Regions from separate parts of the Microbacterium sp. AG790 genome, predicted to be linked through region 2. Evidence: predicted binding sites of a transcription regulator. Region 2 holds the regulator's gene; the other holds the start of a gene.
What was found. Region 2 encodes HrcA, which represses chaperone genes, less so after heat shock. Its sites were predicted from a motif close to TTNGCACTCGNNNNNNNCGAGTGCNAA; they were not measured.

Region 1 (7,452 bases), on a different contig from region 2:
CTTCGCACCCACGCAGCTGCGGAAGATCCGCGACCGGATTGAAGAACAGCACGGTCCCGTCGGCGGCCAACGGGTCGTGCACGTCGGATTTCCCACCGACTCCGAGAAGCCCCTCATGTACATGTACGAGGCGGCGAACGACTTCGAGCCGGAACTGTTCGAAGCACCATGCTTCGTGCAGCCTTACCCGCGGACCTTCGCACCGTGGATACCCATGAACATCGAGTCGAACGTCGAACTGGTGACACGGATCCGTCTGGAGGATCCGAACCGTCACGGCATCGGCGGGGAACTGTTCGCGACCAGAGTGTCGAACTGGTCGCAAACGACGCAACGCCTCCACCGGTTCCCTGACTACGAGATCGCGCAGAAGATCATCTACCTGAACACGGTGCTTCACAACGCCGATGCCGGCGACCCCAACGATTCTCCGCACCGGACCAAAGCTTGATGTCCACACCATGCGACCGCTGACGATCGAACAAACCCCAGGGCAGGCCCCCCCACAGGGCACACCCGCCGGACCTCCGGGGTCAGGCGATCCCTCCCCCCGCCCCACGAAATGAACAGCCCTTTAGGACGGTGATCAGAAACCCATGTCAACGACGCGAGTACCAAGCAAGCTGGGATCTGCAGGGAAGAAGCTGTGGTCGGCGGTGACGAACGACTTTGAGCTGGCTGAGCATGAGCTTGCGCAGCTCGAGGAAGCGTGCCGTGTGCGAGACACGATCGGCGTCCTTCGTCGCCAGGTCGATGAAGACGGGACGATGATCTTGTCGTCGCAGGGTGCTCGGCTGCATCCGGGTATCGCGGAGATTCGCGCGCAACAGCTCACGCTTGCTCGGCTGTTGGCGACACTCGCTGTGCCTGGCCTCGAAGACGACGTCCTGCCGGCCTCTAGCGGTGTCAGAGGCGTGTACTCGCCTGCTGGGAGACGGCGATGAGGCGGCGCGTGCCGGTGGGCGCAGTTCCGCCTCAGATCTCCATCTCGGCCCTGCGGCCCTGTCCGACGATCGACTACTCAGTGCCGCTTGCGGAGCGTGTGAGAGTCTTCAACCGGTGGCTTGCTGACCGGGCGAGCTGGGTCGCTCTTCGCGAGGCGCATTCCGAGGCCTTCGGGTGGCCCGGTGGCGATATCGCGCGCGATCAAGAGGAGCGGGAGTTGCGACCGGTTCCGGACGGCCCCTTCGACCCGACTGGCATTTGAGTTCCCAGCAGTGGGCGGATCTGAACTAGTAGTGGGCGACCATGAATCATCTATATGCTCCGGACATGGATGCCACCCCGCTTCTCATCTCCGTCGTAGCCCTCGCTATCTCCCTCGCGATCATGTATCTCGTGATCCGGAACGCCGTTACCGCTGCGCTACGGCAGGCGCGACGGGAGCAGTTCACCGAGGACTTCTACCCGGAGAAGGCGATGTGGCTCACCATCAGGCAACGAGAGCAACTCACCGAGCACGTCGCAAGGCGAGACGCCGCCTAACATCGCGGCGTACCGCGCCCTCGATAGCTGGTTTGATCGCGACTGCCGCCGTGATGCTCCGTGTGTGAAAAGGCCCTATGCCTACGGGAGGGCCCTGGGCGGGCGGGGAGGGGGCGATGCCCTGCAGGGGTCGGCGGGTACCTGTACGGTTCCCACCATGAACACTGAAGACTTCCAAGACCGTGCTAACGCCATCCTGCAGCGCATGACACCACACAGTCAGGCGATGTGGTCGAACCTCTCGTTTGCGAGCGGTTTCGGGGACGCCAGCGCCGAGATGCTGTCTCGGTTGGTTCTTCTGACCGGTGCCGAGGAGCCAGTGGTGGTCGATGCAAAGGTGGAGGACGAGAACGGGCCAACGGGGTTTCTGCTCGTCGTTACTGCTACTTCGATCGTGAAGGCGACGTTCACTACCGTCGACGTGGGCGGTTTTCCCCGGCTGGAGACCGTTGTTGAGGGCATCCCCCGTTCATCCGTCGCCGGGGTCCGCGTTCACCGGGCTCTCGTGGGTCAACCACAGCGTGAGTGGCCACGGGCCGCGCAGATTGAGATCATGCTGGACCGAGCGCTTCTCGGCGAGAGCACTATCACTGTTCCGGCCTTCAGCAACAGCCAGGTCGATTTCGCGGCCATCCGAGACCTCGCGGCGACACTCATCCGCGGCTAACGTCACGTGTAGAGAACCCGAACCCTTGCCGAGCCTTACTGAAGCGTTTCTTCAGCTCGGCGCGCCGCTGGACAGTAGGAGACCTCAGCGCCCGGCTTGGTGAGAAGTCGCGGTCTCAGACGCCTTCGCGATCGACGTCATTCCGTTGGGTCTGCGTGCGGCTCAGCGCGTTGAAATAAGGGACAAAGGCAAGTCGGAACGCGAACCACCATGCGGTCAGCATGCCCTCGCCCTGAGACTCATCGCTCGACACGAGGCCGTGTGCAACGCGGTTGCGCAGATTCTGCCCCATCGGGTCGGCGAAGATTGCTCGGATATTCCAGGAAACGTCGACATCAAGCGCCTCGTCTGCTCCAGGCTGATCGAGGAGACCTGTGAGGCCGATTTCGGATTCCGTGTCGTCGTCTTTGATCAGGCTGGTTTCGATGCCGGCCTGCTGCAGGACTGACCGTACGCACGCCTCGATCGCTGGAGCGAGCAGATGCACGGACTCGGCATGGTGTCCGTAGTAGCCGTGGAAGAGCCCTCGTGCGTAGTTGTCGCGAATTTCGAGCGGGACGAATGGAGAGGTTTCAACCATCAATCGGAACTCCGCGAGCGTCGGTCTCCAACGTGTGCTCAACTTCCGGATCCCCGGGACGATGTGTGATTGGCACAGCAAGCCCGACGCGATCTGGTAGTTGCGAACCATAACCGACCAGACATCAGCCGGAACGCCCATGCGCCCAACCGCAGTTCTCGAGTCATAGACCTTTCGCCCCTTCTCGTCAATGGTTGAATGCCCGAAAAGAAACGCAATCGGGTGTTCTGCCATTTGCTCGCGAGCTTGCTCTTTAGCGTGCTCGAGAGTATCCAGAGGTGCCATGTCGATCCAACTCACGAGGGCGCTCATCAGGCTGTCCGCGTCAGCGATCGCTTCCACACCCTCGATCCATTCGCTGATATCGATGCCATCGGTCGTCGTCAAATGCATCTCATCGAGGGTGCGCTCACCTTCCTGCCGCACGATCGCAGGGAGCCTATTGATCCGGTCCACGGTCCGCGGGTCTCGAAGCCTCGCCGGCACTGCACGGTAGCTCCGAAGCGCGTTCGCGTAGTGGTCCCTCGCCACCATGTGCGAGTCAGCCTGACGAAGTTCGGCCTCGTCCCACCACAGGTCGCCGACCCGCGCTCGAAGGGCCGCCTTCTTCTTCTCATCTGAGGAGGGTGTCCATCGGATTGCCTCCTCAAGGAGCACATTCTGAAGGAAGACAGGTATGTCTCCTACAACGAGCGACTCCAATTGCTCCTCAAAGTGCTCGTTGTCGGGGACATAGCGGGCTTCGCGCATTGTCTGAGCCACTCGAAGAGCCCCCATCGCGTGAGCCTTGTTGAAAGCGTCCACGCCGACGTCTGTTAGTGCCCGTGCGAGGTCTACGAGACGAAAGCGTGCCGCAATGTTTGCGGCTCTGCTCCAACCAGCGAGCTGCTCCCACGACAGTGCATCGGTGATGCCAGCCTGAACCCATCGCTCAACAGCTAGCTTCGCCCATCGATACCGATCCGCACGGTCACGCGTTCTGAGATACACGATGTCCGCGAGACGCGCACTCAGTTGGCTACCTTCTGGCTGATCGGCGAGAAGCGAGAGGAACTCAACTTCCTCGTCGCTGAAGTCCTCCGGGACTAAGCTACGTTGCCCGTCCATCTGCCAGGCGGGGTGGTAGGGCCTGAACCAGTCGTCGCCGTGGAGGGCCATGCCGGCCACAGTGGCGATGAGCCCAAGACCACGCTTGGCTGCCTCGCTAGATACCTCCTGCGCCAGCGCGCCCAGCTCTTCCAACGGCAGGGGGCTTTCCACCGTTACCAGCGCATGCCAACCAGTTGCGGTGGTGTCTCTGAACATCTCTCGCGCAGCGTCGCTCACAGCCGGACACTACCGCGCCATGCGCTTGGTTCTGGCAGCGTCCAGCATTCCCGCGGGCCGAGCGCCCGACGGCCGCGGACGGGTTCTCCCGCATCCGCGATGGCCGATGTCGGAGATTCCGTCCTATCCTGATCTTCTCGGCCGGAGAACAGGAGCATCCGGGTGGCCACGTCGAAGCGATACTCCGAGTACTGCGATCGGGTCGCAGCGGAGAAGGTCGCGGACACTCCCCAGATCCCGTGTGCGTTCCCTCAGCAGGCGTACGAGTTGAAAGTCTGGCTCGACACGGTTACGAACCGTGGAACCGAGTTCACTTGACCTGGAGAGAAATCGGTATCCCTGCAGGGGGGATGACAGGGCCTCTCTGCATCAGGGAAACAGCGTGCATGATCCCGATGCGAACGTAGGGATAGACGGCTTGAGCCGCGAGGTGCGCCAACACCTCGTCACTGCAGTTCTCGTTCTCGCTGACATCGAACTTCACCAGGTAGTCGAAGCTCCAGGTTGGATCCTCTTCATCTTCCACGTAGCCCTTGAAGCCAATGTCGACCAGACGCCTCCCGTATGGAACCTCAGGTTCGTCCACCTCGACAGTGATCTGTGCGTTCGAGGAACGGACGCTACTCTCAGACGCTCGGTCAAACTCACGATCCTCGACCGAGAAACGTCTCAGTGTGATCTGCGCTACGTCAGGCACGGAGGCTCTCCTCAAGCGTGAACGAAATTTGCCGAGAAGCAAGCTCGCGCTCCAGCGGCTTTTCTAGCGGGAAATCGACTGGCCGGCCAGTCGGGCGCTTACGCACATAACTCTCGACGTTCCGCACGCCACCGTCGGTCGTCTCGAAGGCAAGTGAGAAGTGCGCGCTCCGCGGCTTGCGCCGCGCGCGTCGCGGAACGATCTTTACCTCTCGGTCTTCTCCGTCATAGACCTTGAGTTCGGTGTCATAACCCAGCGCGGCAAAGACACGCGCAACTGTCGCTAGATGGAAGTTGCCGTCACCTCTCAGGATCTGCGAGACCCTTGCCTCACCAACGCCGAGACGCTCCGCCAGCTGCCGCTGAGTTAGCTCGGACCTAGCCATGGTGAGTCGGATAAGCTCCGCGACTCTCACAGCAAGGCGCGCCCCAGCCATCTCGACACGATCATGATCGATCATGCTGCAAGTCCTCCTCCCGAACCCTTATGGTCTCAGCTAAGTCGTCTTCCTCGGTCTTCTGGCTGTTCTTACCGAAGCAGTGCCCGAGGCGTAGTTGGTCATCGAAGAGCGGTATCCACCAGTAGTCATCATCCTCCGGGAAGTCTGCATCACGTCTATCGAGCACTCGATGTTTCGGGACAAAGCCTCCGAGACCGTCCGTGTCGAAGAATGAGATGCGTACTCTACCTAGCTTGAACTCCCAGATCCCATCGTTGAGTGCATTGACATTGCAATATGACGCTTGGGGGAAGCCGTATTCAGCGAAGAACTCGATGCCAGCTCGTAGTTTTGCTGACTGGCGGATCTGCTCGTCATCCGGCGCAGCCTCGAAGTTTGGATCCTCGGCCCACTCTCCCGCAGTCATCTCACACCATGCTTCGAATGACGGTGAGGACAGGTCTGAGATCAACGCATGATGCACTGTGTGCGTCTGCTCCTGACAGAACAGTCTACGTTCAACTTTAGGCAAATGTAAAGCCCCCCAACCCGCGATGGTCTCGCGCCAACGTCAGTTTGCCACGGGGGGAGTCCGAACGGCAGGATCCTTTGGATGTGCCCGCTTCTGGCGTGATCCGCAGCAGGCTCGGTCTACCGAGGTGGCGGCACGGGGGCGAACCCAGCTTGCGGTGAACCGATCTGCAGTTTGAGGAGCGTCTCTCCCCCGCGGTACGCGTTCCAGGTGCGGAACAGGTAGAACAGCGCTTGTCCGGGCAGGATGCGTCGGGAGGCGCCGGCCTGTAGGTCGGATGCCACGCGGCGGGATAGTGTCAGGAAGGGGTCTCCAGGGCCCGTCTGGATGCCGTCGCGTATGCGGTTGAAGAACTCCGCGGTGTCGTCCACGTCTATCGCGGAGAACTCGAGGAATGCGACCCCGAGAGCGCTGACGGGCAGGCGAATATACCGGTAGACGTTGCGGGCAAACCGGGCCGCGAAGTCGATGTCCGGGATCGACATGACCGCCTCGGCCATCTCCGTCTTGGTGAGCTGTGCGCTCCCCCCGATGTGGGAAGCCGCGTGCTTCACGTCACCCTTCTTCCACGCGACGTGCAGTCGTGCGATCGCGCCCACGTCCTTCGCATCCGCACGCTCCGCCAGACCGGTGATGACGAGCATGTCCCCCGTGTTCCTCGCCGACCCCGAGTCAAGCACGACGAGCGCTTCTTGGCTGATCCCTCGAACGACGAGCACCCACGCGCCGCAGCCGGCGGACACGATCGCGTGGCACCGGTTCTGCCCGTCGATGAGCCGACCGTCGGTGTCGAACTTGATCGCCTCCCCCGTGAGCACCCAGTTGTCGGACTGGATGTCCCTCACGTACCCGCTGATCCGGCTCTTCTTCACGTTGCGGTTGCGGTCGATGTTGCGGGCCAGCCACTCCGCCGCCATCTCGGGCGTGACGAAGACGTACTCCGCGGTCTCTCCCCCGGGGCCGACGGCGATCGACGAGGTTTCTGCGGAGAGCTCGAGATCCTGTGTTGTTTCGGCCGAAGCCGTGGACTTTTCCCTGGTCATACTGTGGTTCTAGTCACACAGCGGAGCAGCTGCACTGTTGCACGAGGTCGCGGAGCGATGTTGCACGCATGTTGCACGACGCCTCAGTGGGCACAAAAAAACCCCGCATGACCGGGGTTGTTCTTGTGCGCGATACTGGGATCGAACCAGTGACCTCTTCCGTGTCAGGGAAGCGCGCTACCGCTGCGCCAATCGCGCCTGTACAGGCGTGTTCAGTTATCAGGCGAGGTGGCGACGGGATTCGAACCCGTGTAAACGGCTTTGCAGGCCGGTGCCTAGCCGCTCGGCCACGCCACCGTGTGGATTAACCGTGTGGTTTGACCCCACGTGCCGTGATCGCTTCGAAAAACGATCCCTGCACTCGAGCGGATGACGAGACTCGAACTCGCGACCCTCACCTTGGCAAGGTGATGCGCTACCAACTGCGCTACATCCGCATGCTCCCTGGTTGCCCCGGGAACTTGATCGACTTTAGCCGACTATTTCGCCATCGCAAAACCGAGCGCCGCCCGCGCGTGTCTCGCGGTCTGGGCGGCCGCAGGATTCGTGTCAGCGCCCGGCATCCGGTAGCATCGAGTCTCGGCCCGCACGGGTCTTGGGCGATTGGCGCAGTTGGTAGCGCGCTTCCTTCACACGGAAGAGGTCATCAGTTCGAGTCTGGTATCGCCCACCATGAAACCCCC
Region 2 (7,452 bases):
ACGCCGATCTGCGTGAGGCGCTCGACAAGCTGAAGCTGTCGGACGCGTCACTCCAGTACGAGCCGGAGACCTCCGTCGCGCTGGGCTTCGGGTTCCGTTGCGGATTCCTGGGCCTGCTGCACCTCGAGATCATCACGGAGCGTCTGTCGCGCGAGTTCGGCCTCGACCTGATCACCACGGCCCCGTCAGTGACGTACGAGGTCACGACCGACACCGGCGAATCCGTCACGGTCACCAACCCGAGCGAGTACCCGGACGGCCGCGTCGCGAGCGTCTCGGAACCGGTCGTCAAGGTCGGCATCCTGCTGCCCAAGGACTACGTCGGCACGGTGATGGAGCTCTGCCAACAGCGCCGCGGAACGCTCCTCGGCATGGACTACCTCAGTGAGGACCGGGTCGAGCTGCGCTACAACATGCCGCTCGGCGAGATCGTCTTCGACTTCTTCGACCACCTGAAGTCCAAGACCCAGGGCTACGCGAGCCTCGACTACGAGCCTGCCGGATCCCAGGAGGCCGATCTCGTGAAGGTCGACATCCTGCTGCAAGGTGAGAAGGTCGACGCGTTCAGCTCGATCGTCCACCGGGAGAAGGCGTACGCGTACGGCACCCTCATGACCGAACGCCTGCGCAAACTCATCCCGCGCCAGCAGTTCGAGGTGCCCATCCAGGCCGCCATCGGCGCGCGGATCATCGCGCGCGAGAACATCCGCGCCATCCGCAAGGACGTGCTCGCCAAGTGCTACGGCGGCGACATCACCCGCAAGCGCAAACTGCTGGAGAAGCAGAAGGAGGGCAAGAAGCGCATGAAGATGGTCGGTCGCGTCGAGGTGCCTCAGGAGGCCTTCATCGCCGCGCTCTCCGGTGATGTCGAAGGCAAGGACAAGAAGTAAGCCGGACGCCCCGGTTAGGCTGGACATCATGCGTCGCGGAAGCTTTCAGGACGACACTGTCGACTACGCCGCCGTCGGCGCCACGCAGGCGCACGACCTCATGAGCTATCCGCCCGAGAGCAGCGTTCCGGCGGAGGATTCCTGGCTGCTCGGCAGCGGCCACGCCCGCTTCGAGTCGTCGGCCGACGCGCTGCTGTCGTGGACGGCGCTGCGCGGAGCGGGCCTCACGATCTCGGACGTGCGTCCGGCTGCCGGACCGATGTACACGGGCGTGGGCTACGACGTCGACGGCAATCCGATGGTCGCGAGTCGCCTGGACGCCGACCAGCGCTTCGACGCCGACGGGACCCCGTACGTGGCTGCGGGAACGACGGTGCGGGTGCGCGGACACGTCAAGGGCATGAACGCGGACGGCGAGCTGCGCGTCATCTACGCGATCGAAGAGCCCCGGCGCGTCGGCTTCGCTCTGGGGACGGTCGGCGACTCCGTCGTCAGCGGCGAGGAGTCGTTCGTCGTGACCTGGGCGGACAACGACGAAGTACGCTTCACGGTGCGTGCCTTCGACCGTCCCGTCGCCACGCTCTACCGCGTCGTTCCGGCGCTGGTGAAGCGACGCCGTCGTGAGCTGTTCCGCGGATACCTGCAAGCCATCTCTCCGCTGTACACGACGCCGGCCTGATGGGCTCCGCCCTCCCGCTCGGTGACCCCGCGCCGATCGACGGCGCGCTGCCGCCCGATATCTCGATCGACCCCGCCCGCGACTTCGGCGTCTACCTGCACGTGCCCTTCTGCCGGGTGCGCTGCGGCTACTGCGACTTCAACACCTACACCGCCACGGAGCTCCGGGGCGCGCGCCAGGACGCGTACGCCGACGAGGTTCTCCGCGAGATCGCGCTCTCACGGGGCGTGCTGTCGGCGCGGGGGCCCCTCCGCGCGGCATCCACCGTCTTCTTCGGCGGCGGCACGCCCACTCTGCTTCCCGCGGGAGATCTGGCGCGGATGCTCGACGGCATCCGCTCCGCCTTCGCGCTGGCCGCCGACGCCGAGGTCACCGTCGAGGCCAACCCCGACACGGTGACCGTCGCAATGGCACACGAGCTGGCGGAGGCCGGCGTGACCCGGCTGTCGATCGGCATGCAGTCGGCCGTGCCCCACGTGCTCGCCGCACTCGAGCGCACCCACGATCCGGCCGGCGTGCAGACGGCCGTCGACGCGGGGCGCTCGGCCGGCCTCGATGTGAGCGTCGATCTGATCTACGGCGCGCCGGGGGAGGCGTTGGACGACTGGCGTCGTTCGGTCGAGGCAGCTGTGGCGCTCGCACCCGACCACATCTCCGCGTACGCGCTCATCATCGAAGAGGGCACGAAGCTCGAGCGCCAGATCCGCCGCGGAGAGGTCGCCGCGCCGGACGACGACCTCCAGGCCGACATGTACGAGCTGGCCGACGAGGCGTTCGCATCGAACGGGTTCGGCTGGTACGAGGTGTCGAACTGGGCGACGGCGCCCCGTCACCGCTCCCGCCACAACCTCGCGTACTGGCGCGGCACCGACTGGTGGGGCTACGGCCCCGGCGCGCACAGCCACGTCGACGGCCTGCGGTGGTGGAACGTCAAACACCCCGCGGCGTATGCGCAGCGCCTTGCCGCCGGCACGTCGCCCGCGGCGGCGCGGGAGCGCCCCGATGCCGCTGCGCGGCGACTCGAGGACGTGCTCCTGCGGTCGCGGATCGCCGAGGGCATCGCGGTGTCCGAGCTGACCGAAGAGGGTCGTCACGCGATCGCGGCACTCATCGCCGACGGGCTCATCGACGGGTCCTCCGCCGTGCGCGGCCGCGTCGTCCTCACCCGCCGCGGCCGCCTGCTGGCGGATGCCGTGGTGCGCGCCCTCACCGCCTGACCGCGCGATCGCGGTAATATTGGCACTCGACGACCCTGAGTGCCAACAAGGAGGAGCGATGGTCTCGGAACGCGGCCTGCAGGTCCTCCGCGCGATCGTGCAGGACTACGTCGACACCCATGAGCCCGTCGGCAGCAAGGCGATCGTCGAACGTCACCAGTTCGGCGTGTCCGCGGCGACCATCCGCAACGACATGGCGCTCCTGGAGGACGAGGAGCTCATCGCCGCGCCGCACACGTCCTCCGGACGCGTACCCACCGACAAGGGCTACCGCGTGTTCGTCGACCATCTCGCCGACCTGCGGCCGTTGTCCACGGCGCAGCGCTCGGCGATCTCGTCGTTCCTCAGCGATCCGGGCGATCTCGACGAGCTCCTGATGCGCACCGTGCGCGCCCTCACGCAGCTCACCGGACAGGTCGCCATCGTGCAGTACCCGTCGTTCGCGCGCGCGAACGTCACGCACATCGAGTTCGTCCATCTGGGCGGCCCGCGCGTGGTGGTCATCGTCGTGACCGACACCGGGCGAGTCTCCCAGCGCGTGGCCTTCCTGGCCGAGGAGCTCACCGAGGATGCCGCCCGACAGGTCAAGACCGCGATCGCGCGGCTGGTCACGGGCAAGCCCGTCGGCGAGGCCGCGGCCGCCATCGAGGCTCTCTCGGCATCCGCTGCCGACGGCACCCGCATCGACGCCGCGTTGCGCACCGTCGCGCGCATCGTGGGCGAGGAGCTCGAGGACTTCCGGCAGGACCGGCTCGTGATGGCCGGAAGTGCGACCCTCGCGCGGCGCGAGGGCGACTTCCGCGGCAGCATCTACCCGCTGCTGGAGGCCATCGAGGAGCAGGTCACCCTGCTGCGTCTGATGGGCGAGATGGTCGCCGACGAGCACGGTCTCGCCGCGAGCATCGGTCGGGAGAACGAGCCCTTCGGACTCACGGAGGCCTCCATCCTCACGAGCGAGTACGACGCAACGGGCACCCGCGCCCGCGTCGGCCTCCTCGGCCCCACCCGCATGGATTACCCCACCAACCTCGCGGCGGTCCGCGCCGTCGCGCATTATCTGAGCCGACTGCTCGACGAGGACGACACGTCCCGCTGAGCGTCGCGCTCCCGAACACCGACCCGCGCCCGGCAGGGCAGGAAAGGCGATTGTGGCCGACCACTACGAAGTCCTGGGCGTGTCCCGCGATGCGAGCCCCGACGAGATCAAGAAGGCGTACCGGCGTCTCGCGCGCGAGCTGCACCCGGACGTCAACCCCGGAGCGGACGCGTCGGAGCGCTTCAAGCTCGTGACCCACGCGTACGACGTCCTCAGCGACCCGGAGCAGCGCCAACGCTATGACATGGGCGGCGACAGCTCGCCCTTCGGCGGAGGCGGCGCAGGCTTCGGCGGATTCGGCGACATCTTCGAAACGTTCTTCGGCGGCGGGGGAGCACGGGCCGGCCGACCGCGATCGCGGCGTGAGCGCGGCCAGGATGCGCTGGTGCGGGTGACGCTGGATCTCGGCGATGTCGTCTTCGGCACCCACCGTGACATCGACGTCGACACGGCGGTGCTGTGCGAGACCTGCGAGGGATCGTGCTGCCAGCCGGGCACCCAGCCGGCGACGTGCGACATCTGCCACGGTTCGGGTCAGGTGCAGCGCACCGTGCGCAGTCTTCTCGGCAACGTCATGACCTCGCAGCCCTGCACCACGTGCCAGGGCTACGGCACGACCATCCCGTACCCCTGCGCGACGTGCCAGGGACAGGGCCGCGTGCGCGCACGGCGGACGGTGTCGGTCGACATCCCCGGCGGCGTGGAGACGGGCCTGCGCCTCCAGCTGCCCGGCTCGGGCGAGGTCGGCCCGGCGGGCGGTCCGAACGGCGACCTCTACCTGGAGGTCACCGTCGCCACCCACGAGGTCTTCAGCCGTGAGGGCGACGACCTGCTCGCCACCCTCGAGGTCTCGATGCCCGACGCGATCCTCGGCACCCACACGACGATCTCCTCGCTCGACGGCGAGGTCGACCTCGAGGTGCGATCCGGCGTGCAGTCCGGCGACGTCCTGACGATCAAGGGCCGCGGCATCACGCCCCTGCGCGGCGGAACGCGCGGCGACCTCCGGGTCGGTGTGCAGGTCGTCACCCCGACGAAGCTCGACGCCAAGGAGCGCGCTCTCATCGAGGACTTCGCCAAGAAGACCAAGGCCCCGGCGCCCCGCCTGGCGCAGTTCCACCAGGGCATGTTCTCGAAGCTGCGCGACCGGTTCCGCGGCTGAGATGGCACTGCACTTCCTCGTCGACGAACCGCCGACCGACGGGCCCGCCGTCGCCGACGCGGCTCTGGGCGACGAGATCGTCATCACCGGCGCCGAGGCCCATCATGCGGCGGTCGTCCGCCGCGTCCGGGTCGGTGAGGAGGTCACCGTCGGCGATGGTGCGGGCGTCTGGCTCACGGGCATCGTCGCGGCATCCGCCCCCAAGCGCGTCGCAGTGACGGTGACCGGCCGCTCTGTCACCGAGGCGCCGACCCCACGTCTCGTTCTCGCCCAGGCGCTCGCGAAGGGCGACCGCGACGAGCTCGCCGTGCAGGCGGCGATCGAACTCGGCGTGGACGAGATCGTGCCGTGGCAGGGGGCGCGCAGCGTGTCGCGCTGGGGCGGCGACAAGGCCGTCAAAGGCGTCGCGCGTTGGCAGAGCATCGTCCGCGAGGCCGCGAAGCAGGCGCACCGCTCCTGGGTTCCGCGCGTGTCGACGCCGGTGTCCGTCGCCGGCCTCGCCGCACGTGCCGCACATGCCCGCGTGCTGGTCCTGGAGCCGACGGCGTCCGTGCCCCTCAGCACCCTGTCGCTGACCGATAGCGCGGAGGTCGTGCTCGTCGTCGGCCCCGAGGGCGGCATCGCTCCCGACGAACTCGACGCCCTGGCCGATGCCGGAGCCACCGCCGTCCGCCTCGGCGACACGGTGCTTCGCACCTCGACGGCCGGGCCGGCTGCCCTCGCCGTCGTCAACGCCCGCCTCGGCCGCTGGTGACGGGCGCTGACTACACTCGGAGTATGAGCGAACCGTCCATCTTCACGCGCATCCTGGAGGGCGAGATCCCGGCCGAGATCCTCGCCGAGACCGAGAACGTGTTCGCGATCCGCGATATCGCACCCCAAGCGCCCGTGCACCTGCTGATCATCCCGAAGAGTGCCGCCTACCGCGACGTCGTCGAGTTGGCCGCGTCCGATCCCGCCCTCATGAGCGAGATGATCGCACTCGCGAACACTCTGGCCGCCGAGCACGCAGACGGCGACTTCCGCCTGGTGTTCAACACGGGGCCGGGCGCCGGTCAGACGGTCTTCCACGTCCACGCGCATGTGCTGGCCGGGGGACTGGACGAGGGGAGCCTCGGTGGTTGATTCCGCCGACGACGCGAACGCGACCGAGCACGCGGTCGACCGGATTCTCGCGGACGGAGTGGCGATGGTCCAGTTGCTCGGACCGCAGGACCGACTGCTGCGCGTCGTGGAGCGCGAACACCCCGACGTGCAGGTGCACGTGCGCGGCAACGAGATCACTCTCACCGGCGCCGCCGCGTCCGTTGCGCGGGCCCGCGCACTCGTCGACGAGCTGATCGCGATGGCGCGCGCGGGTCAGGGCCTGGAGCCCTCCGACGTGCAGACCTCGAATCGCATCCTCCGGGCCGACACCGGCGAACGCCCGTCCGACGTCCTGGGCGAGGCGATCCTGAGTTCGCGTGGACGCACGATCCGCCCGAAGACCCTCGGTCAGAAGCGCTACGTCGACGCGATCGACGAGAACACGATCGTCTTCGGCATCGGTCCCGCCGGAACCGGAAAGACCTACCTCGCGATGGCGAAAGCCGTCCAGGCGCTGCAGCGCAAGGAGGTCGACCGCATCATCCTGACGCGGCCGGCGGTGGAAGCGGGGGAACGCTTGGGGTTTCTGCCCGGCACCCTGACCGACAAGATCGACCCGTACCTGCGGCCGCTCTATGACGCGCTGAACGAGATGATGGACCCGGAGATCGTCCCCAAGCTCATGGCGTCGGGCACGATCGAGGTCGCCCCGCTGGCGTACATGCGCGGACGCACGCTCAACAACTCGTTCGTCGTGCTCGACGAGGCCCAGAACACGACGCCCGAGCAGATGAAGATGTTCCTCACGCGTCTGGGCTTCGGCACCCGCATGGTCGTGACCGGTGACATCACCCAGGTCGACCTGCCGCAGGGAGCCTCGGGGCTGCGGCTCGTGACGCGCGTGCTGAAGGATATCGACGACATCCACTTCTCGCTGCTGACCAGCGAAGACGTGGTGCGCCACAGCCTCGTCGGCCGGATCGTCGATGCCTACAGCGTGTACGACGAGCAGCGCCTGGCCGCCCGCCGAGAACGAGACGAAGCCGCCGAGTTCGCCAATCGCACCGAGCGTCGCAGCGGTGTGCCGCGCTCCGGCGGACCGCGAGACCACCTGCCACCCCGGGACAGCCGGGGACACCACGGCCCCCACGGAACACAGCGAGGACGCTCATGACCATCGAGATCACCAATGAGTCCGGCGTCGACATCGACGAGACCGTGCTGCTGCGCCTGACCGAGAACAACCTCGCGGAGCTGCACGTCAGCCCGGATGCCGACGTCGCGATCCTCCTCGTCGACGAAGGCGCCATGGAAGCTCTTCA

Region 1: DEU37_RS09345 (DUF4209 domain-containing protein) is a predicted target of HrcA. The motif match lies at 4,100-4,126, and genes of this name have one in related genera.

What each region holds. Positions count from the first base shown of each region.
Region 1 is NZ_RBWZ01000008.1:300,547-307,998, forward strand. It holds gene DEU37_RS09325 (hypothetical protein) at 1-451, shown strand, start outside; gene DEU37_RS09330 (hypothetical protein) at 600-800, opposite strand; gene DEU37_RS09335 (hypothetical protein) at 1,273-1,485, shown strand; gene DEU37_RS09340 (hypothetical protein) at 1,643-2,152, shown strand; gene DEU37_RS09345 (DUF4209 domain-containing protein) at 2,268-4,058, opposite strand; gene DEU37_RS09350 (hypothetical protein) at 4,369-4,755, opposite strand; gene DEU37_RS09355 (helix-turn-helix domain-containing protein) at 4,748-5,215, opposite strand; gene DEU37_RS14745 (hypothetical protein) at 5,202-5,621, opposite strand; gene DEU37_RS09360 (hypothetical protein) at 5,846-6,769, opposite strand; tRNA gene DEU37_RS09365 (tRNA-Val) at 6,896-6,967, opposite strand; tRNA gene DEU37_RS09370 (tRNA-Cys) at 6,996-7,066, opposite strand; tRNA gene DEU37_RS09375 (tRNA-Gly) at 7,134-7,206, opposite strand; tRNA gene DEU37_RS09380 (tRNA-Val) at 7,367-7,442, shown strand.
Region 2 is NZ_RBWZ01000014.1:57,900-65,351, reverse strand. It holds gene lepA (translation elongation factor 4) at 1-890, shown strand, start outside; gene DEU37_RS14530 (DUF1990 family protein) at 919-1,569, shown strand; gene hemW (radical SAM family heme chaperone HemW) at 1,569-2,786, shown strand; gene hrcA (heat-inducible transcriptional repressor HrcA) at 2,845-3,882, shown strand; gene dnaJ (molecular chaperone DnaJ) at 3,935-5,044, shown strand; gene DEU37_RS14510 (16S rRNA (uracil(1498)-N(3))-methyltransferase) at 5,046-5,798, shown strand; gene DEU37_RS14505 (HIT domain-containing protein) at 5,822-6,169, shown strand; gene DEU37_RS14500 (PhoH family protein) at 6,162-7,304, shown strand; gene ybeY (rRNA maturation RNase YbeY) at 7,301-7,452, shown strand, end outside.